3 regions of the Kitasatospora sp. NPDC056783 genome follow, and region 1 is predicted to be linked to each of the others. Evidence: riboswitches for the same ligand, from Rfam matches in the RefSeq annotation. Region 1 holds a riboswitch; each other region holds the start of a gene.

What was found. Region 1 has a riboswitch for cobalamin ahead of ACFRMQ_RS14915 (HoxN/HupN/NixA family nickel/cobalt transporter). Riboswitches for the same ligand answer to the same signal wherever they lie in the genome.
Region 2: another riboswitch for cobalamin. It lies ahead of metE (5-methyltetrahydropteroyltriglutamate--homocysteine S-methyltransferase); the one in region 1 lies ahead of ACFRMQ_RS14915 (HoxN/HupN/NixA family nickel/cobalt transporter).
Region 3: another riboswitch for cobalamin. It lies ahead of ACFRMQ_RS10215 (ribonucleoside-diphosphate reductase subunit alpha); the one in region 1 lies ahead of ACFRMQ_RS14915 (HoxN/HupN/NixA family nickel/cobalt transporter).

The regions. Positions count from the first base shown of each region.
Region 1 covers NZ_JBHUAF010000081.1:790-9,646, forward strand. The annotation lists gene ACFRMQ_RS14895 (Fpg/Nei family DNA glycosylase) at 57-866, shown strand; gene ACFRMQ_RS14900 (putative quinol monooxygenase) at 967-1,293, shown strand; gene ACFRMQ_RS14905 (AAA family ATPase) at 1,362-3,365, shown strand; gene ACFRMQ_RS14910 (hypothetical protein) at 3,380-5,053, opposite strand; cobalamin riboswitch at 5,213-5,425, shown strand; gene ACFRMQ_RS14915 (HoxN/HupN/NixA family nickel/cobalt transporter) at 5,456-6,574, shown strand; gene ACFRMQ_RS14920 (M24 family metallopeptidase) at 6,694-7,800, shown strand; gene efp (elongation factor P) at 7,879-8,442, shown strand; gene nusB (transcription antitermination factor NusB) at 8,447-8,857, shown strand, end outside.
Region 2 covers NZ_JBHUAF010000482.1:385-5,499, reverse strand. The annotation lists gene metE (5-methyltetrahydropteroyltriglutamate--homocysteine S-methyltransferase) at 54-2,369, opposite strand; cobalamin riboswitch at 2,553-2,720, opposite strand; gene ACFRMQ_RS37430 (acyl-CoA thioesterase) at 2,843-3,280, opposite strand; cobalamin riboswitch at 3,474-3,647, opposite strand; gene cobF (precorrin-6A synthase (deacetylating)) at 3,799-4,557, shown strand; partial or broken gene ACFRMQ_RS37420 (S1 family peptidase) at 4,735-5,115, shown strand, end outside.
Region 3 covers NZ_JBHUAF010000046.1:4,546-13,402, reverse strand. The annotation lists gene ACFRMQ_RS10230 (glycosyltransferase family 2 protein) at 19-1,437, shown strand; gene ACFRMQ_RS10225 (glycoside hydrolase family 26 protein) at 1,443-2,540, shown strand; gene ACFRMQ_RS10220 (ArnT family glycosyltransferase) at 2,537-4,741, shown strand; cobalamin riboswitch at 4,788-4,946, shown strand; gene ACFRMQ_RS10215 (ribonucleoside-diphosphate reductase subunit alpha) at 5,140-7,563, shown strand; gene ACFRMQ_RS10210 (ribonucleotide-diphosphate reductase subunit beta) at 7,563-8,579, shown strand; gene ACFRMQ_RS10205 (DUF397 domain-containing protein) at 8,643-8,857, opposite strand, start outside.

The sequences.
Region 1 (8,857 bases):
GTGCCGACTGCGATGATGGACGGGTCCTGTCGCAGCGCCCGGAGGAGTCGACGCCCGTGCCGGAAGGCCACATCATCCACCGCCTCGCCATCGAGAACCGGAACGCCTTCGGCGGCCGCCCCGTCCGGGTCTCCAGCCCGCAGGGCCGGTTCGCCGACGAGGCCAAGGTGATCGACGGGCAGCTGCTCACCGGCGCGGAGGCCACCGGCAAGCACCTCTTCCTCGGCTTCGAGGAGGGGGCCTGGGTGCACGTCCACCTCGGCCTGTACGGCGGCTTCACGTTCGCCACCGGCCCGGCGCCCGAGCCGGTCGGGCTGGTGCGGCTGCGGCTGGAGAACGAGGACGGCTACGCCGACCTGCGCGGCCCCAACACCTGCGCGCTCGTCACCGAGGAGCAGAAGGCGGCCGTCGCCGCCCGCCTGGGCCCCGATCCGCTGCGCGCCGACGCCGACCCGGAGGCCGCCTGGCGGCGGATATCGGGCAGCCGGACGACGGTCGCGGCGCTGCTGATGGACCAGAAGGTGCTGGCCGGGGTGGGCAACGTCTACCGCGCCGAGGTGCTGTTCCGCCACGGCATCGACCCGCACCGGGCCGGGCGTGACCTCACCCGCCCCGAGTGGGACGCGATCTGGGCCGACCTGGTCGCCCTGATGCGCGAGGGCGTCACCGCGGGCCGGATCGACACCGTCCGCCCCGAGCACACCCCCGAGGCGATGGGCCGCCCGCCCCGCGTGGACGACCACGGTGGCGAGGTGTACGTCTACCGGCGGGCCGCCATGCCCTGCCTGGTCTGCGGCACCGACGTGCGGACGGAGGCGCACGCCGCCCGCAACCTGTTCTGGTGCCCGGGCTGCCAGGCGGTCTGACCGCGCCGTGCCCCGTGTCCGGAGTGTCCGTTCTGACCTGCGACGATAGGTTCGGTGCCGACCGGCCGGCCGGTGCCCACGTGGAACGGAAGGAACCCCCATGATCTTCATCACCGTCAAGTTCCCGGTCCGCCCCGACCTGGTCGACGGCTGGCTCGACCTGGTCGACGAGTTCACCCGGGCCACCCGCAACGAGCCGGGCAACCTCTTCTTCGAGTGGTCCCGCAGCGTCGAGGACCCGCACGAGTTCGTCCTGGTCGAGGCGTTCCGCGACGGCGACGCGGGCAAGGCGCACGTGGAGTCCGCGCACTTCGTCAAGGCCATGGAGGACCTGTCGTACGCCGTGTCCGCCAAGCCGCGGATCGTCTCGACCGAGATCCCCGGCATGGACGGCTGGGCGGAGATGGGTGAGATCACCCCCCGGTGACGCCGAGTGCCCCTCGGGCCGGTCGCCCAGCCCGTAGGCTGGGGCCGACCGGCCGGAGGGAGCAGCGGATGGAGCGGCACGAGGTCGTCAACACCATGTCGGACGTCACGGTGAGCGGCCACGTGGTGCAGGCGGGGAACATCGGCTCGCTGCACATCCACGAGCGGACGCGGCCGCCGAGGCCGCGTCAGATCCGCCCGACGCGCGGACTCTTCGTCAACCGCGAGCCCGAACTCGCCGCGCTGACCGCGGCCTTGGACCGGGTCCGGGCGGGCGGGCTCGGGCTGGTGGTGTTCACCGGTCTGGGCGGGGTCGGGAAGACCGAGCTGATCGTCAGGTTCGCCGAGGAGTACCGGGAGCACTTTCCCGGCGGGGACCTCTACGCCGATCTGAGGGCCTACCGGCACCAGGGCGGGGTGGACCTCCCCGAGCTGCTGGCCGGCTTCCTGCGCGCCCTCGGCACCGAGCCCCCGGCCGTCGAGGCCGAGCGTTTCACGGCGTTCCGCACCGCCACCGCCGAGCGCCGGTGCCTGTTCTTCCTCGACAACGTCGAGCACGCCGCCGAGGTCCGCGCGCTGCTGCCGTCCAGCGGCCTGGTGGTGGTCGCGAGTCGTCGGCGGTTGCCCGCGCTGCGGACGGACGGCGCGGAGGTCCGGCGGCTCGGGCCGCTGAGCGTCACGGCGGGTGCCGAGCTGGTGCGCGGCTGGGTGGGCTCCGGGCGGGGCACCGACGGGGAACTGGCGGAACTGGTCGAGCTGTGCGGCGGGTTGCCGCTCGCGCTGAACGCGGTCGGCAGCCAGCTGCTGGACCGCGACGGCCTGCCGGTCGACCGGGTGGTGGCCGAACTGCACGACCGGGAGGGCAGGTTGGCGATGCTGGAGGAGGAGGGCGACCTCGGCGCGACGTACGACCTCGTCTACGAGCGGCTGACCGAGGAGGGGCGGGCGCTCTACCACCTGATCGGCGTGCACCCCGGCCCCTTCGTGTCCGCCGAACTGGCGCGTGCGGTCGGCGTGGAGCGGCCCGAGCGGGCGATCAAGGAACTGCGGGGCGTCCACCTGCTGGACGAGGTGCGGGACGACGACGCCGAGGACCGCTTCCGGGCGCACGACGTGGTGCGGCTGCACGCCTTCGGCCGGGCACGGGAACTGCCCGGCCGCACGGAGCTCCTCGCCGGTGTCGTGGCGTACTACCGGGGCCGGGCCTCGCTCGCCGACCGGGTGATGTCCGAGCGCAGGCTCCGGGTGCAGGACCCGAGCGGTGGGGACCTGCCCGGCTTCGCCTCCGGGAGCGCGGCCCTGGAATGGCTGTACGCCGAGCGGGCCGACTTCCGCGCGGTGGTGGAGGAAGCGGCCGCGCAGGGGTGGCACGGCGAGGTGTGGCGGCTCTGCGAGTCGCTCTGGCTGCTCTACCAGGGCCGCAAGCTCTACCAGGACTGGATCGCGACCCACCGGCTGGGCGTCGAGTCGGCCCAGTGGGACAACCGGCCGGACGCCGTGGTCCGGATGCGCAACCAGCTGGCCCGCGCCCATCACGAGCGCGAGGAGTACCGGCTCGCCGCCGAGCAGTTGGCGCTGGCCACCGAACAGGTGCCGCTGGTGACCGACCGTCAGGTCATCGGGGTGCTCTACGAGACGGACGGTCTGCTCTGCCTGGCCGACGGGCGCCCGGCCGACGCGGTGGAGCGGTTCACCCTGGCCCTGGAGGCGAACCGGGGCGACGAGCACGGCGAGATCGTCCAGAGCTACAACGTGGCACAGGCGCTGATCGCCGACGGGCGCCCGGAGGAAGCCCTGGTCCTGCTGGCGGAGGCCACCGCCCAGGCGGAGCGGACCCGGGACGACGACATGTCCATGAAGCTGCCGCTGGTCCACGCCCGGGCCCAGCAGGCGCTCGGCCGGATCGATCTGGCCGTCGCCCAGGCCGAGGACTGCGCCCGGCGGGCCGGAGAGCGCGGCTACCCGGCGAAGGAGGCGCAGGCCCACACCCTGCTCGTCGCCCTCGCCGAGGAGCGGGGCGACGAGGCGTCGGCGGAGCGCAGCCGCGCCCGGCTGCGGGAGCTGGCGGGGTAGTCCACCGGCGGCGCTCACGGCCCGGTGCGGAACGACACCCGGGTGCGGTGCTCGCCGGTGCGGATGGTGAGCCCGTGCTCGGGGAGGCCGGCCGGGTCGCCGCCGTCGGTGAGCCAGCAGGACACGGCGGAGCCGAGGAGCAGCGGGTCGACGCCGGGGTCGGGGCGTTCCCAGTCCGGTTCGGCGCGGGCCTCCAGGAGCAGGCCGCCGCGCAGCCGCAGCAGGTGGCGGGCCGGGCCGAGGGCGGCCACCGCGACGGCGAGGCCGGGGAGTTCGGTGGCGGCGCGGGTGAGCCAGCGGGTGGCGGGGAGTTCGGCGCGCACCTCGGTCCGGGCGAGGACCTCGGCGGTGTAGCGCAGGGCGTCGCCGGGGTGGTCGTCGGTCAGGGCGTGGAAGCCGCGCGGGGTGTGGTCGCCGGGGTCGAAGGGGTAGCGCCGCAGGCTCACCTCCGTCCCCTCGCTCTTGCCCTCGACGTCGTACGCGGTGGGCCGTTCGGTGGTTCCGGGACGCGGCGCGGGCTTGGGGTAGGGCGGCAGGGCCGGTTCGTCGGCGGGTTCGTCCAGCCGGTCCAGGAAGGAGTAGAGCAGCGGGCGCAGCAGCCGGGCGGACTCGCCGCGGTGGGCGAGCGAGCCGTCGGTGATCCCGCGCAGGGAGGCCGGGTCCTGGGCGAGGGCCCGTTCGACCTGGGCGGCGAGGTCGCCGTCGGGGTCGAGGGCGGGGGCGGCCTGGCCGAAGGCGTAGCTGGGGGAGCGCGGGTCGAGTTCGCCGGAACCGGTGGCGACGAGCACGGTGGGGCGTTCCAGGGCGGCGCCGTAGAAGGAGACCGAGCCGTGGTCGCCGATCAGCAGGTCGGCGGCGACGAGGGCGGTCTGCCAGCCCTGCTGGGGCGGGATCAGGCGCAGGCCCATCCGGCGGGCGCCGTCGAGCAGGGCCTCCGGGTCGTGCCGGCTCCAGATGTTCGGGTGCAGCACGACGGCGACGGTGTACTCGTCGGCGGGCAGCCGGCGGACCAGCCGCTGGGGGAGGTCGGGGCGGCGGCCGAATAACGAGTGCTCGCTCCAGGTGGAGTTGACGACGACGAGCCGCCGTCCGTCGACGGCGCCGAGCGCGGCGCGGTAGCCGTCCCGGGAGCGCCGGCTGGCGAGCATCCGGTCGAAGCACGGGTCGCCGACGACGTGGGCGACCTCCAGGGCCTCGGGGCAGGAGACCCGCAGCCGGTCCAGCTGCTCGGGGTGGGAGAGGCCGAGGACGTCCACGAACACCCGTCCGCGGTGGGTGAGTTCGTTCCGGGACAGGCCGGCGGCGCTGACCGTGTCGCCGGTGGACTCGGTGACCAGGCGGTTGTAGCCGGCGCCGTGAGGGAGGACGACGAGGCGGGCGTCCAGGCGGTGCATGGAGGAGTGGACGGCGCAGGCGACGGCCAGGTCGAAGCGGCGGCGGACGGCGTCCTCCCAGTCCAGCACGGTGAAACCGGGCAGGCCGTGCAGGTACTCGTCCAGGGCGCGGTCGGCGAAGGCGGAGCCGGGGTTGACGGTGAAGTAGCGCTCGACGCCGTCCGGGCTCAGCAGGGCGAGGACGTCCAGGACCCGGGTGGCCGAGGTGAGGGTGCGGGCGACCGCCAGCACGCGGGCCCTGACCGGCCGGGTGTTCCAGCGGTCGGCGGGCCAGACGTGGGGGTGGGACGGCACGCCATGATCGTACTCATCCGGTCCGGTGGCGGCGCGCCCTCGGCGGGATCCGGCCGGTCCGGGTGGCGGACGGCCGGGCGCCGGGGTGCGGGCGCGCGGGCCCTGTGATCCTGGCCACCCCCGCGGCTGCCCGGCCTTGCACGGGTCGGGCCCGGCCCCTACCGTGTAGCCCGCCGTGGTGCTCGGGAATTCCGGTGACGGACCTTCAGGGGTCCCAGCCCGGAGCGGCCCTCGCCACTGTGATCGGGTCGTCCCTCCGTCCGCGGAGGAACGCCGTCCGTACCCATGAGCCACTGGGCGCCTCGCGCGCCTGGGAAGGCGGGTGTGGGCTTCCCGTAAGCCAGGAGACCGGCCACGGCATCTCACGAGGTATTCCACGAGGTGCTGGAGCGTGATCCGCAGATGACCCTGCCCGAATTCTCTTCCGCCGGGGCGAAGCCGGCCCCCTCCGTGCTGCCCGCGTTCGCGTGGCGGCGGGAGGACACCGTCCGTACGGCCGGGCTGATGGGGGTGATCCTGGCCCTGCACGTGGTGGCCTTCGGCACCCTGATCTTCCTGGTCGCGCCCGAGCGGTACGCGGTCGGCACCCAGGTCTTCGGGGTGGGCCTGGGCATCACCGCGTACACCCTCGGCATGCGGCACGCCTTCGACGCCGACCACATCGCGGTGATCGACAACACCACCCGCAAGCTGATGGCGGACGGGAAGCGGCCGGTCTCGGTGGGCTTCTGGTTCGCCCTGGGGCATTCCTCGATGGTGGTGCTGATGGCCGCCCTGGTGGCGGGCGGGGCGCAGCTGGCGAACACCCTGATGGACGACGAGTCGACCACCCACAAGTGGCTCGGCGTGGTCGGGACGACCACCTCCGGTGTCTTCCTCTACCTGATCGGCGCGCTCAACCTGGCGGCGCTGCTCGGCATCGTCAAGGTGTTCCGGGCGATGCGGGCCGGGCAGTTCGACGAGAAGGAACTGGAGGCGCACCTCGACTCGCGCGGCCTCATGGCCCGGGTGCTGAACCGGGCGACCCGCTCGATCACCCGGCCGGGGCAGATGTTCCCGGTGGGGATGGTGCTGGGCCTGGGCTTCGACACCGCGACGGAGGTCACCCTGATGGTGATGGCCGGTTCGGGGGCGGCCTCGGGGCTGCCCTGGTACGCGATCGTCTGCCTGCCGCTGCTGTTCGCGGCGGGGATGAGCCTGTTCGACACCCTGGACGGGACGTTCATGAACTTCGCGTACCAGTGGGCCTTCGCCAACCCGGTGCGGAAGGTGTACTACAACCTGACCATCACAGGGCTGTCGATCGCGGTGGCCTTCATCATCGGCACCATCGAGCTGGTCGGGGTGCTGCACGAGAAGCTCGACCTCACCGACCCGGTCACCGGGTTCGTCGCGGACATCTCGCTGGACAACGTCGGCTACGCGATCGCCGGGCTGTTCGTGGTGGTCTGGGCGATCGCGATCGGGTACTGGAAGCTCGCCCGGGTGGAGAAGCGCTGGACGCCCACCGGGGAGTCCTGAGCCGACCCGGCCGTTTTTGGCCGGATCGAGTGGTCGCGCGGGGGCGCGCAAGGAGCACCGGGGGTTCTGGCGGGGGTGCTCGGCGGGCGGTTCGGGCCGGGGGTTCGTAGGCTCGACGCATGGCGGATGCGTACGCGGGGCGGCGGGAGCGGGTGAGGGAGCACTGCGGTGCGGCCGGGGCCGACGCGGCGCTGATCACCCGCGCGGCGAACGTGCGGTACCTCACCGGCTGCGCGCCCTGCGGGGCGACCCTGCTGCTGACCAGGGAGCGGGCCCTGCTCGCGCTGCCGGACGACCTGCCGCCGGACGACACCGGGGAACACCTGATCGCGCAGGACGTCACCCGGCTGCCGGTGGCGGCCGGGTCGGACACCGCGCTGGCCGCCGCGACCGCCGCCGTCCGGTCCGGGGTGTCGGGCCTGGCGGTGGAGGAGCACGACCTGACCGTCACGCGGCACCGGGCGGTGACGGAGCGGGCCGAGGGGGCCCGGCTGGTGGACCTCGGCCGGACGGTCGAGCGGCTGCGGGTGGTCAAGGACGAGCACGAGATCGCCGACCTGCGGATCGCCGCCGAGATCGCCGACCAGGCGCTCGGCGAGCTGCTGGAGTCGATCCTGGTCGGCCGCACCGAGCGGCACCTGGCGATGGAGCTGGAGCGCCGGATGATCGACCACGGCGCCGACCGGGCCGCCTTCCCGGTCTCGGTCGGCACCGGCAGCCACTCCGGCCAGGCCGCCCACCAGCCGACCGACCGCCGGGTGGAGGAGGGCGACTTCCTGACCGTGGTGATGGGCGCCCAGTACCGCGGCTACGGCGTCTCCACCGCCCGCACCTTCGTGATCGGGGCCGCTCCGGCGCCCTGGCAGGTGGAACTGCACCGGCTGGTCTTCCGGGCCCAGCGGGCCGGGCGGGAGGCGCTCGGACCAGGGGTGGAGCAGTGCGTACCCGACCGGGCCGCCCGGCAGGTCCTGGAGGCGGCCGGCCACACCGAGGCCTCTCCGCACCCGGTGGGCCACGGCATCGGGCTGGAGATCCGGGAGGCGCCGCGCCTCGGCCCGGCGGACATGGGTAAACTGGACAGCCGCGTGCCGGTCACCGTCGGCCCAGGGGTCCACCTCCCGGGCAAGGGCGGTGTCCGGATCGAGGACACGCTCGTCGTGCGCCCCTTCGAAGAGGGCGGGCCCGAGCTGCTCACCATCACCACCAAGGAGCTCCTCGCCCTGTGACCACGGCCTCCCGACGGCCGTCGGCGACAGGACGCAAACCCTTGGTTCCTTGACAGCTATACAGGAGTAAGTGCGCCCGTGGCTTCCACGAACGATCTCAAGAACGGCATGGTCCTCAAGCTCGAGGGCGGCAAGCTCTGGTCCGTCGTCGAGTTCCAGCACGTCAAGCCCGGCAAGGGCCCGGCCTTCGTGCGTACCAAGCTCAAGGAGGTCCTGACGGGCAAGGTCGTCGACAAGACCTTCAACGCCGGCACCAAGGTCGAGACCGCCAACGTCGACAAGCGCGGCATGCAGTTCTCGTACAAGGACGGCGAGAACTACGTGTTCATGGACATGGACACCTACGACCAGCTGACCATCGAGCCGGCCGTCGTCGGCGACGCGGCCAAGTACCTGCTGGAGGGCTTCGAGGCCCTGGTCGCCACCAACGAGGGCGCCGTCCTCTACATCGAGCTCCCGACCTCCGTCGAGCTGGAGATCGCCAACACCGAGCCGGGTGTCCAGGGCGACCGCTCCACCGGTGGCACCAAGCCGGCCACGCTGGAGACCGGTGCCGAGATCCAGGTCCCGCTCTTCGTCGTCACCGGCGAGAAGGTCAAGGTCGACACCCGCGACGGCAGCTACCTCGGCCGGGTGAAGTAAGTCCGTGTCGGCCGCACGCAGCAAGGCCCGTACCCGGGCCTTCCAGATCCTCTTCGAGGCCGACCACCGCGGGGTCGACCCGCAGCAGGTCCTCGCCGACTGGGTGGCTCGCGCCCGTGAGCCCAAGCCCGACGAGGGCACCCCGCAGGTCGGCGAGTACACCATGGAGCTGATCGAGGGGTACGTCCAGTACGCCCGTCGCATCGACGACCTGATCGAGCAGTACGCCGTGGGCTGGACCCTCGACCGGATGCCGATCGTGGACCGCAACGTCCTGCGGCTCGGTGCCTACGAGCTGATCTGGGAGGACGGCGTCCCGGACGCCGTCGTCCTGGACGAGGCCGTCGAGATCGCCAAGGAGTTCTCCACGGACGACTCTCCGGCCTTCGTCAACGGCATGCTCGCCCGCTTCCTG
Region 2 (5,115 bases), on a different contig from region 1:
GCGTCCAGCGCCTCCGTACGCACCTTGGAGGGGCCCCCGCCGACCGGCCTCCGTCAGCCGGCGAGTTCCTCGCGCAGCACCCGGGCCGCGCCGACCAGGCTGTCCAGGGACGCCCGGGTCTCCGGCCAGCCGCGGGTCTTCAGCCCGCAGTCCGGGTTGACCCAGAGCCGCTCGGCCGGGATCGCGGCCAGGCCCGCGCGCAGCAGCGTGACCGCCTCCTCGGTGCTGGGCACGCGCGGGGAGTGGATGTCCCAGACACCCGGGCCCACCTCGCGCGGGTAGCCGGCCCCGGCGAGTTCACCGGCCACCTCCATGTGCGAGCGGGTCGCCTCCAAGGAGATGACGTCCGCGTCGAGCTCGTCGATCGCCGTCATGACGGCGCCGAACTCGGCGTAGCACATGTGGGTGTGGATCTGGGTGTCCGCCCGCACGCCCGAGGTGGCCAGCCGGAAGGCCTCGGTGGCCCAGTCCAGGTAGGCCGGGCGGGCGGCGGCGCGCAGCGGGAGGGTTTCGCGCAGGGCCGGCTCGTCGACCTGGATGACGGCCGCTCCCGCCGCCTCCAGGTCGGTGACTTCGTCGCGCAGGGCGAGGGCGACCTGCCGGGCGGTGTCGGCGGACGGCTGGTCGTCGCGCACGAAGGACCAGGCGAGCATGGTGACCGGGCCGGTGAGCATGCCCTTGACCGGGCGCCGGGTCAGGCCCTGCGCGTAGCCGAACCACTCGGTGGTCATCGGGTGCGGGCGGGAGATGTCGCCGGCCAGGACCGGCGGGCGGACGTAGCGGGTGCCGTAGGACTGGACCCAGCCGTGCCGGGTGGCCAGGTAGCCGGTGAGCTGCTCGGCGAAGTACTGGACCATGTCGTTGCGCTCGGGCTCGCCGTGCACCAGGACGTCCAGTCCGGTCTTCTCCTGGTAGGCGATGACCTCGCGGACCTCGGCCTCCATCCGTTCCCGGTAGGCTGCCGCGTCGATCCGTCCGGCCGTCAAGTCGGCGCGAGCGGTGCGCAGTTCGGTGGTCTGCGGGAAGGAGCCGATGGTGGTGGTCGGCAGCAGCGGCAGGCCGAGCCGGGCGTGCTGGGCCTCGGCGCGCCGCGGGTAGGGCTGGGCGCGGCGGGCGTCGTCGGCCGTGACGGCGGCGGCCCGGGCGCGCACCGCCGGGTCGCGGGTGATCGGGGAGTTGGCGCGGGAGGCGAGGTCGGCGCGGTTGGCGGCGAGCTCGGCCGTGACGGCGCCGGTGCCCTCGCGCAGGGCCCGGGAGAGCAGGGCGGCCTCGCGTGCCTTCTGCTTGGCGAAGGCCAGCCAGCGGGCGATCTGCGGGTCGATGTCGCGCTCGGCGGCGGCGTCGATCGGCACGTGCAGCAGCGAGCAGGACGGCGCCACGTCGACGGTGTCCGCGAGGCCCAGCAGGGTGGCCAGGGTCGCGAGGGACTTCTCCAGGTCGTTGATCCAGACGTTGCGTCCGTCGATCACCCCCGCCACCAGCCGCTTGCCGGGCAGCCCGCCCGCCGCGGCGAGGTCTTCCAGGTTCGCCGCGGCGGGGCCGGTGAAGTCCAGCGCCAGGCCCTCGACCGGGGACTTGGCCAGCACCGTCAGCGCCTCGCCGAGCCGGTCGAAGTAGCTCGCGACCAGCAGCTTGGGCCGCCCGGTGAGGGCGCCCAGCTCACGGTAGGCGCGGGCGGCGGCGTTCAGCTCCGCCGGGGCGCGGTCCTGCACCAGCGCGGGCTCGTCCAACTGCGTCCACTCGGCGCCGGCGTCCTTCAGCGCCGCGAGCAGTTCCGCGTAGACCGGCAGCAGCCGGTCCAGCAGGGTGATCGGCTGGAAGTCGGCCGCCACCCCGGGGGCCGGCTTGGCCAGCAGCAGGTAGGTCACCGGGCCGACCAGCACCGGCCGGGCGGTGTGGCCGAGCGCGAGGGCCTCCGCGAACTCCGCGACCGCCTTGGCCGGGTTCGCGACGAACACCGTGTCCGGGCCCAACTCCGGCACCAGGTAGTGGTAGTTGGTGTCGAACCACTTGGTCATCTCCAGCGGGGCGACGTCCTGGTTGCCGCGCGCCATCGCGAAGTACCCGTCCAGCGGGTCGGCGTCGACCGCCTCCCGGTGCCGCGCGGGGATCGCGCCGACCGCCACGGTGGTGTCCAGCACGTGGTCGTAGAGCGAGAAGTCCCCGGTCGGCACCTCCGCCACCCCCGCCTCGGCGAGCTGCGCCCAGTTCGTCCGGCGCAGCTCGGCGGCGGCCGCCAGCAGCGCCCCGGCCGTGACCGCGCCCTTCCAGTACCCCTCGATCGCCTTCTTCAGTTCCCGGTCACGACCCTGCCGGGGGTAGCCGTACACGGTGGCCGTGGACGCCATGGCTGTGGACTGCGCTGTCAAGGGACTCTCCTTCGCGAGCCTGAATCCTCAAGTGCCCGGTGACGGCACGAGGACGCGAAGGGATGACGAACCCGGCGGCGGCCGTCACGAGAACGTACGGGCCTGATCCGCCTGGTATGGTCGCCGACCCGCCCACGAGGTCACCGGATGGCCGCGCGCGAACGGTCGCGCACGGGCAGTGGCAGGTCTTCGGACTCGCGGGCACGTCCACCCCGTGAAAGGCGGACACCTACTGGCCGTCGCTTCCCAGACCCGTCCCGGGTCCAGTGCGTATGACGGCGGTCGTTCCCACTCACCGCTGCGGGGCAGTCCCGGACTGGCCAGTCGAAAGGCGTCACCGGGTTCCCTCTTGCGACGCCCCGCCTGGCGGACGGGGCGAACCAGCTGCGCCGCCAGCCTAGGGGCAGAACGCCTCCTCCGGGGCGGAAATCTCGAAAGGCGTCCGCGTGGTGAGACGTCGCGGCCGCGAGCGGCTACCCGAGCGGCTGGTCGGCCTCGCCCTCCGGGTCCAGCTCCGGCACCGGGTGGGGCTTGCCCTCCGAGTCGACGGCCACGAAGACCAGCTGCGCCGTCGCGACCCTGGTGACGGGCCCGGCGAGGTTCCACCGCTCCGAGGTCACCACCACCGACACGTCCATCGACGTCCGCCCGGCGCGGCCGACCCGGGCGCGAACGGTGAGGAGGTCCCCCGCCTTGACGGGCGCCAGGAACGACATCTCCCGGACCGAGACGGTGACCGCGGGAACGCCGGCGTGCCGGCCCGCGGCGGCGGCGGCCGCGTCGTCGATCAGCTTCATCATCACGCCACCGTGCACCGTCCCGTAGAGGTTGGTGTCGTGGTCGCTCATGATGTGGGCGAGGGTGACCGCCGAGTCGGCCGGGGTGCGGGAGAGGACGGAGGGACTGGTCACAGCGACGGCCCGCCCGTCCTGGCGTCGCGGGAATCGTGGTCGGCGTTCCGCTGCACGGAACTCTCCTTCATGAGGTCGCGCGCCCCGGGCATGCGAAGGGGCGGGGAGCCGTCCGTATACGGCCCACCCGCACCGCCGGCCCGCCTCGGGGTCGTGGTGGGACCGCGGGCCACCACGGCACGCGGGCAGCGGCAGGTCTTCGGACTCGCGGGCACGCCCTCCCCGGTCCGGAACCAGGGGTGGACGCCTACCGGCCGTCGCGTCCCGGCTCCGTTGCCGGGCCCTGCGCACAGGACGGCGGTCGCTCCCGCTCACCGCTGCGGGGCGGTCCCGGACTGGCCAGTTGAAAGGCGTCACCGGGTTCCCTCGTGACAACGCCCCGCCTGGCGGGCGGGGCGAACCAGCTGCCCCGCCAGCTTACGTCCATCCGCGCAGCTCACGGCCACCGCCCACCTCTTCGGTCGGTCCACGCACGACCCCCGGGCCGGTACGCCGGGAAGAACGGCAGAATGTGCCGCATGCGGCACATCTACGTCATCGGCATCGGCGCGGGCGACCCCGACCACCTCACCCTGCAAGCGGTCAAGGCGCTCGGTCGCACCGATGTCTTCTTCATCCTCGACAAGAGCGAGGAACGACAGGACCTGATCCGGCTGCGCCGCCGGATGCTGGCCGACCACGGCCGGACGGGGCACCGCGTGGTCGAGGTGCCGGACGCGGAGCGGGACCGCACCACCCCCGCGTACGCGGCCGCCGTGGACGACTGGCGGGTGCGCCGCGCCGATCTGGTCGAGCGGCTGATCGCCGAGCACCTCGGCCCGGACGAGCGCGGCGCGTTCCTGGTCTGGGGCGATCCGGCCCTCTACGACAGCGTCATCGCGGTGGTGGAGGACGTGTCGACCCGCGGCGGGGCGCCGTTCGAGTACGAGGTGATCCCGGGCATCAGCAGCGTCTCCGCACTCGCCGCCCGGCACCGCACCACGCTGACCAGGGTCGGCCGCCCGGTGCAGATCACCACCGGGCGCCGCCTGGCCGAGGGGTTCCCCGAGGGGGTGGACGACGTGGTGGTGATGCTCGACGGCCGGGCCGCCTTCACCGAGATCGACCCCCGGGGGCTGGACATCCACTACGGCGCCTACCTCGGCACCCCCGACGAGGTGCTGGTCTCCGGGCCGCTCGCCGAGGCCGCCCCCCGGATCCGCGAGCTGCGCGAGCGGGCCCGCGAGCGCAAGGGCTGGATCATGGACACCTACCTGCTCCGGCGCTCGGAGGACTGACCGGGCGCGTCGCGCCGCGCCGGACGACGACGTCCGGCGCGACGACGGACCGGCGATCCTCCGCGCCCTGCGGGGGATATCCCCACCGTCCTCGCACCCGCTGCCCGGTTAGTCCGGTGGATCTTGAAAGGGAAGGCTGAAGGCATCCGGAAACTCCGGTTCCAAGGAGGATGTCTGATGTTCAGTCGGAACCCCGTTCGCCGTCGCGCGGCCCGCTTCGCGGCCGTCTCCGTGCTCGCCGCAGGACTCACCGCCGCGACGGTGGGCAGTGCCGGGGCGATCGTCAACGGGACGGACGCCGAGCGGCGCTACCCGTTCATGGCCTCGGTCCCGGTGTCGGCCCCGGGCCTGGACGACGGCGTCTGCGGCGCCTCGTTGATCGACCGCCAGTGGGTGCTGACGGCGGCCCACTGCGTCGACCCGAACCTGGTCACGCCCGGCGGCACCGTCCGGATCGGCAGCTCCGAACGCAAGTCCGGCGGCACCGTCCGCGCCATCGCCGCCACGTTCACCCACCCCGGCTACCGACAGGGAGGGGGCGCCGGGCCGAACCTGGAC
Region 3 (8,857 bases), on a different contig from region 1:
CTCATCAGCTTCGCCTGCATGGTGACCAGTGAGATCGGGCTGCTGAAGTCGACGCCGTGGTTCCTGTTCTTCATACCCCCGCTCGCCTTCACCATCGTCTACTACCTGATCTCCCGTTGGGTGCACGGGTTCAACGAGACCTTCGACCTCTCCGCCCACCGCGCGCTGGTCAAGTCCTGGCAGCCCGAGCACTACCCGACCGTCGACGTCTTCCTTCCGGTCGCCGGCGAGCCGATCGAGGTCCTGCACAACACCTGGACCCACGTCGCCCGGCTGCGCGACCACTACCCGGGCAACGTCACCCCGTACGTCCTCGACGACAGCAACAGCCCGCAACTCGCCCAGATGGCCGTCGACTTCGGCTTCGTGTACGGCACCCGTGACAAGCTCGGCTGGTTCAAGAAGGCCGGCAACCTCCAGTTCGGCTTCCGCAACTCCGACGGCGACTACATCCTCATCCTGGACGCCGACTTCGCGCCCCGGCCGGACCTGCTGAACGAGATGCTCCCCTACATGGAGACCGACCCGGGCATCGGCATCGTCCAGTCCCCGCAGTTCTTCCGCATCCTGGACTCGCAGAACTGGATCGAGCGCGGCGCCGGCGCCGTCCAGGAACTGTTCTACCGGACCGTCCAGGTCTCCCGGCAGAAGAACGACGGCGCCATCTGCGTCGGCAGCTGCGCGGTCTACCGGCGCGCGGCGCTGGAACAGAACGGCGGCACCACGCTGATCGGCCACTCCGAGGACGTGCACACCGGCTTCGACCTGCGCCGCCTCGGCTGGGACCTCCAGTACATACCCGTGGCCCTGGCCACCGGTGTCTGCCCGGACAACGTCGGCGGCTTCTTCAACCAGCAGTACCGCTGGTGCACCGGCTCGATGAGCCTGCTCGGCAGCAAGAAGTTCTGGCAGACCAAGCTGCGGCCGGCCACCCGCGCCTGCTACATGTCCGGCTTCTTCTACTACATCCACACGGCGCTGTTCACCGTCGTCTCGCCGCTCATCCCGATCGTCCTGCTGCTCGCCCGCCCCGACCTGATCCGCTGGGAGAACACCGCGCTGGTGCTGCCCGGCCTGATCTACGCGACGGTCATCTTCCCGCTGTGGCACCGCAATCCGTACCGGCTGGAGGCCTGGGCCGCCCGCATGATGTACGGCTGGGCGCACGTCTTCGCCATCTGGGACATCGTGCGCGGCAGCCGGATGGCCTGGCAGCCGACCGGCTCCAGCGGCGCCAAGAAGAACAAGACCCGCCGGTTCTGGATCGGCGTCATCGCCTGGGGCGGCGGAACGGCCCTGCTCTGGGTGCTGCTGAGCATCTGGCGGATGCTCACCATGGGCCCGCTGAACTTCGCCCTCGTCCTCGCCTCCGGCCTCTTCTACGCCACCGTCGTCGGCCGGGTCCTCGTCCAGCCGCGCCCCACGGAAGCAGTGTGATCGCCATGACCGCCCCCCTCAGGCGGGCCGGCCGGCTCCGTCCCCGGCTGGCGCTCCCGCTGCTGACCGCCGCCGGCCTGCTGCTCGTCACCGGATGCGGCCCCGAGGACCCAGGCTTCGCGATGCAGAACGAACTCGCCGCCCCGGCCGCCACCGGCGCCGCCCCCGCCGCGACCCCCGCCACCGGCGCCGCACCGGGCGCGCCCTCCGCGCCCACCACCGCCAAGGCCCTGCCGGAGGGCGTCCCGTACGACGTCACCCCGCTGCTCAAGCCCAGCCACAAGTACCTCGGCGCCGCCCTTCCCGACGTGCCCGGCACGATGGACGCGCTGCCCGCCTACAGCTCCGCGATCGGCAAGCAGCCCAACGTCCTGGAGTTCTACTCCCACTGGAAGGGCGGCTTCGACACCGCCGGCGCACGCCGGATCCACGACGCCGGGGCACTTCCCTTCATGGCCTGGGAGCCGCACGACCGCTCGCTCGCCTCGATCGCGGCCGGCGACACCGACGACTACGTGCGCGGCGTCGCCAAGTCCGTCGCCAAGTTCAACCTGCCGATCGCCATCAGCATCGCCCACGAGATGAACGGCGACTGGTACCCGTGGGGCCGTCAGGCCGCCACCGCCCAGGACTTCGTGGACGCCTGGCGCCACGTCCACGACATCTTCGACCAGGCCGGCGCCACCAACGTGATCTGGGTCTGGAGCCCCAACATCACCGACCCCGCGCCCAACACCCGCCTGGCGCCGTACTACCCCGGCGACACCTACGTCGACTGGGCCGGCATGACCGGCTACTTCACCAAGAGCGGGCCGAAGACCTTCGAGGCCCTGTACGGGCCGACCATGACCGAGATCCGCGCCTTCTGCAAGAAGCCCTTCTTCATCAGCGAGACCGCCTCCGAGCAGGGCAAACGCCAACGCGCGGACATCGACCAGCTGTTCTCCGGGCTGGAGGCGCACGACGACATCGTCGGCTTCGTCTGGTTCAACATCGTCAAGCGGGCGGACTGGCGGGTCGAGGCCGTCCCGGACACCCTCGCGGCGTTCAAGCAGCGCGTGTCCGACCCCCGTTACGGCTTCGACATCCGGAATCCCCGATGAGCACTGAGTCCGACTTCTCCCCCGTCCCGCCCGGCTCGCCCGTCCTGCCCGGCTCGCCCGTCCCGCCCGGCCGCGCGGCGCACGACCCGGCGGCCGAGCCCCAGCCGGACCTCATCGCCCAGGGCCGGGCCCGCCGTCGGGCCGCGCAGGGCCGGCAGGCCGAGCAGGCCGGGCCCGGCTTCGGTGCGCAAGGCCGGCAGGCCGGGCCCGAACCGGACTTCGCCGCGCCGGGCCGTGCCGCCCACGACCCGGTGGCCGAACCCCAGCCGGACTTCGTCGAACAGGGCCGGGCCGCCCGCCGCCGTGCCGCGCAGGCCGCGATGGCCGAAGCCCGGCCGGAGTCCGCACCGGAGTCCGCACCGGAGTCCGCCGAGCCCCGGCAGCCGGCCGCCCCGATGGCCGCGGTGGCCCCGGTCGCCCCGGTGGCCGCGCCCGATCCGGGCCCTGTCGCCCAGGAGCCCGTCGCCCAGGGCCGCGCCGCCCGCCGCCGCGCCGCCCAGGCCCAGCAGACCGAGCCCGAACCGGACTTCACCGAGCGGGGCCGCACGGCCGTCGCCGTGAACGAGGCCGCGCACGAGACCGCACACGAGGCCCCGGACGAGACCGCCGACAAGGCCGAGCCCCACCGCACCACCGGCGCCGTCGACAACCCCGACGGCATACCGCTGGCCCCGTACACCATCCCGGAGGTCCCGGCGATCGGCTGGGACCCGGGCACCAGCCCGCGCCGGCGCTGGATCGCCCGCGGCCTGCTGGGCGCCGTGCTGACCGTCCAGGCCGCGCTCTCGCTGCGCCTGCTGGCCGCCGCCCACCCCGACGAGGCCGCCACCATGGTCGCCGGCCGCCAGCAGCTCGACCACCTGCTGCACGGCACCCCGGTCACCACCGACCTGATCGAGCGGGTGCAGGGCTCGCCCTGGCTCTACCCGCCGCTGGCCGGCGCCGCCGCCGATGCCAACGGCATCTGGGGCACCCGGCTGCTCAGCCTCGGCTTCGCACTGATCACCACGGTGCTGCTGTACTCGCTGACCCGGCGGCTGTTCAACGAGCGGGTGGCCATCTGCGCCATCGCCGTCTACGCCGTCCTCCAGTCCACCGTCGTGACCGGCTTCTACGCCGCGCCCGAGTCCCTCGCCGTCCTCCTGGTCGCCCTCTCCGCCTGGGCCACGGTGTTCACCGCCCGCCGCCATCCGGCCCTGGCCCTGCTCGCCGCCCCACCCGCGGCCCTGGCCTGCGCCGTCGCCTACTCCGCGGCCTTCGCCCTCCCGGCCCTGGTCGCCCTCGCCTTCGCCTGCGCCCGGCCGTACCACCGGGCCGGGCCGGCCGCCCTGCGCGCGCTGCTGGCGGGCGCCGGCACCCTCGTCCTGCTGCTCCCGGGCGGCACGCTCGGCAAGCTCGCCGGGTGGTCGCCCTCGCAGGGCGGCGCCGCCGGCTCGGCCGGCTCGATCCTGCTCTCCACCCTCAAGTGGGCCGGCCTGTTCACCGTCCTCGCCGTGGCCGGCACCATCGCCTACGCGCGCCGCGAGCAGATGAACGAGCACGACGCGCCCGAGAAGGACTCCGTTCCCACCACCCGGGGCCGGCGCGCCCTGCTCGGCACCGTCCTGACCGCCACCGCCCTGCTGGTCCCCGCCGCCCACGTGTGGACCGGCACCTCCGGCGCGCTGTTCCGCCACCTCGCCTACGGCATGCTGCTGGCCGCCCCGCTCGCCGGGGTCGGCCTGACCCGGCTGGTCGGCGCCCACTTCCGCCACCCCCAGCTGGGCATCCTGGTCTGGGTCGCGCTGCTCGCCCTCGGCCTGGAGCAGTCCGCCCTGCGCTACCAGAACGGCCCCGACTCCGGCCGCCTGCCGGCCGTCCTGAGGGTCCACACCGAGCCCGAGGGCCGCTACCTCACCGAGGTCGACGGACTCGCCGAGTACTACCTCGGCGGCGTCTCCAAGCCCGAGCAGTGGATCTCCTCGCGCACGGGCACGGAGTACCGCGACGCCGCCGGGGTGCGGCACCACGGCGACGACGGCAGCGTGGCCGCGATCCGCGACGGCTGGTTCACCATGGTCGTCCTCGACAGCACCGCGCCGAAGGCCACCGACCGGGCCCTGAGCGACGCCGTGACGGCCTCCGGGAACTACCGGCTGGTCGCCCAGTTCACCTCCCCGACCGGCGATTCGAGCACGTACAAGGTCTATCTGAAGCACTGACGGGCCACCCGGTCCACCGACACCCGCGACACGACAGGCACAACATATGGTGCCGCCGCAAGCCGGCGGCACTACATGTATGCTCGCTTCTGCTGTCGATGCAGGGGAACCCGGTGCGAATCCGGGACTGCCCCGCAGCGGTGTGCGGACGGCTCGAGCAGCCGTACCGCGAGTCCGAGTACCTGCCGACGGCCTGCGCCACGGCCCTCCCGCAGAGGCCGCGCGCCAGCACGAGCAGTACACCTCCGGGCCTCGCGGGCGGGCCGGGGAGTCACCGTCGCGCGACGCCGTCTGCGTTCGCGCCGTGCTCCCCTGCCCCGATCGGCCCGGCGGCCCCCGATCACCGCCGCCGATCGCCGCCAGGAGAGAGCGCCTTGACCACCGCCGCCTCAGTCACCCTGCCCACCCAGGGCACCGGTACCGCCTTCACCGACCCGACGGTCTCCGACCCCGGCGGCGCCCTGCTGCGGCTGCTCACCGACCGCAGCACCGACCTCACCGAGGTCGACCCCGGCCACGTCGCCGCCGCCGCGCTGCGCGGCCGCCACGCCGGCTCGGACTTCGCCGAGCTGCGCGGGCTGGCCGTGGACGCCGCCGCGTCGATGATCGCCGAGGACCCGCAGTACTCGAAGCTGGCCGCCCGCCTGCTCGCGCTGGAGATCGTCGACGAGGCGAACAGCCAGGGCTCGGTCTCCTTCTCCGCCTCGATCGCCGTCGGCCACGCCGAGGGCCTGATCGGCGACACCACCGCGGACTTCGTCGCCAAGCACGCCGCCGCCCTGGACGCGCTGATCGACACCGCGGGCGACGACCGCTTCGAGTACTTCGGCCTGCGCACCGTGCAGTCCCGCTACCTGCTGCGCCACCCGATCACCCGCAAGGTGATCGAGACCCCGCAGCACTTCCTGCTCCGCGTCGCCTGTGGCCTGGCGGTCGGCGACTCCGAGCAGTCCGTCCGCGAGGTCGCCGAGCTGTACGGCCTGATGAGCCGCCTGGAGTACCTGACCTCCTCGCCGACGCTCTTCAACTCCGGCACCCGGCACCCGCAGATGTCCAGCTGCTACCTGCTGGACTCGCCGCTGGACAACCTGGACTCGATCTACAACCGCTACGCGCAGATCGCCCGCCTCTCCAAGCACGCCGGCGGCATCGGCCTGTCCTACTCGCGCATCCGCTCGCGCGGCAGCCTGATCCGCGGCACCAACGGCAAGTCCAACGGCATCGTGCCGTTCCTGCGCACCCTCGACTCCTCGGTCGCCGCCGTCAACCAGGGCGGCCGCCGCAAGGGCGCGGCCTGCGTCTACCTGGAGACCTGGCACGCCGACATCGAGGAGTTCCTGGAGCTCCGCGACAACACCGGCGAAGAGGCCCGCCGCACCCACAACCTCAACCTGGCGCACTGGATCCCGGACGAGTTCATGCGCCGCGTGAACGCCAACGAGGACTGGTCGCTGTTCTCCCCGGCCGACGTTCCCGAGCTGGTCGACCTGTGGGGCGCCGACTTCGACGAGGCCTACCGCAAGGCCGAGCTGGCCGGCAAGGCCGTCCGCACCATCCCGGCGCAGACCCTGTACGCCCGCATGATGCGCACCCTGGCGCAGACCGGCAACGGCTGGATGACCTTCAAGGACGCCTCCAACCGCGCCGCCAACCAGACCGCGCTGCCGGGCCGCACCGTGCACTCCTCCAACCTGTGCACGGAGATCCTGGAGGTCACGGACGACTCCGAGACCGCCGTCTGCAACCTGGGCTCGGTCAACCTCGGCGCCCACGTGGCCCCGGGTGCCACCGCCGACGACCTGATCAACGCGATGGACTGGGAGCGGCTGGACGCCACCGTGCGCACCGCCGTCACCTTCCTCGACCGCGTGGTGGACATCAACTTCTACCCGACCACCGAGGCCGGCACCTCCAACTCCCGCTGGCGGCCGGTCGGCCTCGGCGTGATGGGCCTCCAGGACGTCTTCTTCAAGCTGCGGATCGACTTCGACTCGGCCGAGGCCGCGCGGCTGTCCACGCTCATCGCCGAGCGCATCATGCTCACCGCGTACGAGCGCTCCGCCGACCTCGCCGAGCAGCTGGGCCGCCACGAGGCGTACGGCGAGACCCGCGCCGCCCGCGGCGAGCTGCACATCGACCACTTCCCGACGGCCGCGCCGCAGTGGGGCGAGAAGTGGGACGCGCTGCGCGCCCGCATCGCCGTCACCGGCCTGCGCAACTCGCTGCTGCTGGCCATCGCGCCGACCGCGACGATCGCGTCCATCGCCGGCGTGTACGAGTGCATCGAGCCGCAGGTGTCCAACCTGTTCAAGCGCGAGACGCTGTCCGGCGAGTTCCTCCAGGTCAACCCGTACCTGGTGCGCGAGCTCAAGGACCTCGGCGTCTGGGACCAGCAGACCCGCGACGCGCTGCGCGACGCCAACGGCTCCGTCCAGGACCTGAACTGGCTGCCGGAAGGGGTGCGTTCGCTGTACCGCACCGCCTGGGAGCTGCCCCAGCGCGCGCTGATCGACCTGGCCGCGGCCCGCATGCCGTACCTGGACCAGAGCCAGTCCCTGAACCTGTTCATGGCGGCGCCGACCATCGGCAAGCTCAGCTCGATGTACGCCTACGCGTGGAAGGTCGGTCTGAAGACCACCTACTACCTGCGTTCGCGCCCGGCGACCCGCATCGCCCAGGCCGCGTCCGGCACCGCCCGCGCCGCGTCCGCCGCGTCCGCGCCGGCGCCCGTGCCCGTGAACACCCCCTCCCTCACCCCGGAGCAGGAAGCCGCCATCGCCTGCTCCCTGGAGAACCCCGAGTCCTGCGAGGCCTGCCAGTAATGTCCGACGACCGCCAGAAGATGCTGCTCGACCCCGGCTTCGAGCTGACCCTGCGCCCGATGCGCTACCCGTCGTTCTACGACCGGTACCGGGACGCCATCAAGAACACCTGGACCGTCGAGGAGGTGGACCTGCACTCCGACGTCGCCGACCTGGCGAAGCTCAGCGAGGGCGAGCGTCACCTGATCGGCCGGCTGGTCGCGTTCTTCGCGACGGGCGACTCGATCGTCTCCAACAACGTGGTGCTGAGCCTCTACAAGCACATCAACTCCCCGGAGGCGCGGCTGTACCTGTCGCGCCAGCTGTTCGAGGAGGCCGTGCACGTCCAGTTCTACCTGACGCTGCTGGACACCTACCTGCCCGACCCGGAGGACCGCAACGCGGCCTTCGCCGCGGTGGAGAACATCCCCTCCATCCGCCAGAAGGCCCAGTTCTGCTTCAAGTACATGAACGCGGTCGACCACATCGACTCGCTCCAGACGAAGGAGGACAGGCGGGCGTTCCTGCTCAACCTGATCTGCTTCGCGGCGTGCGTCGAGGGTCTGTTCTTCTACGGCGCGTTCGCCTACGTGTACTGGTTCCGGAGCCGGGGCCTGCTGCACGGTCTCGCGACCGGCACCAACTGGGTGTTCCGCGACGAGTCCATGCACATGGACTTCGCGATGTCGGTCGTGGACACCGTGCGCGAGGAGGAGCCCGACCTCTTCGACGACGAGATGGCCAAGCAGGTCACGGAGATGCTGGAGGAGGCCGTCGAGGCCGAGCTCCAGTTCGCCAAGGACCTCTGCGGTGACGGTCTCGCCGGCATGAACACCGAGTCGATGCGCCAGTACCTGGAGGCCGTCGCCGACCAGCGCCTCGCGCGGCTCGGCCTGCCGATCCGCTACGGGTCGACCAACCCGTTCGGCTTCATGGAGCTCCAGAACGTCCAGGAGCTGACCAACTTCTTCGAGCGTCGCGTGTCGGCGTACCAGGTGGCCGTCGAGGGCTCGGTGTCCTTCGACGACGACTTCTAGGAAGTAGGGACACGACGGAGGTGCCCCGCACGGCCACAGCCCGTGCGGGGCACCTCTGTTTGATCAGTCGGTCGGGAACTCCCCGGACTTGACCCCGGCGAGGAACGAGGCCCAGGCATCGGCCGCGAAGAGCAACGCCGGCCCACCCGGGTCCTTCGAGTCACGCACCGGCACGACATCGGTGACGCCATCGGCCACCTCGACACACTCGCTCTGCGCACCCGAGAACGAGGACTTGCGCCAGCTACCCCCGACGCCCAAGGCCGTTAGAAGGTCGG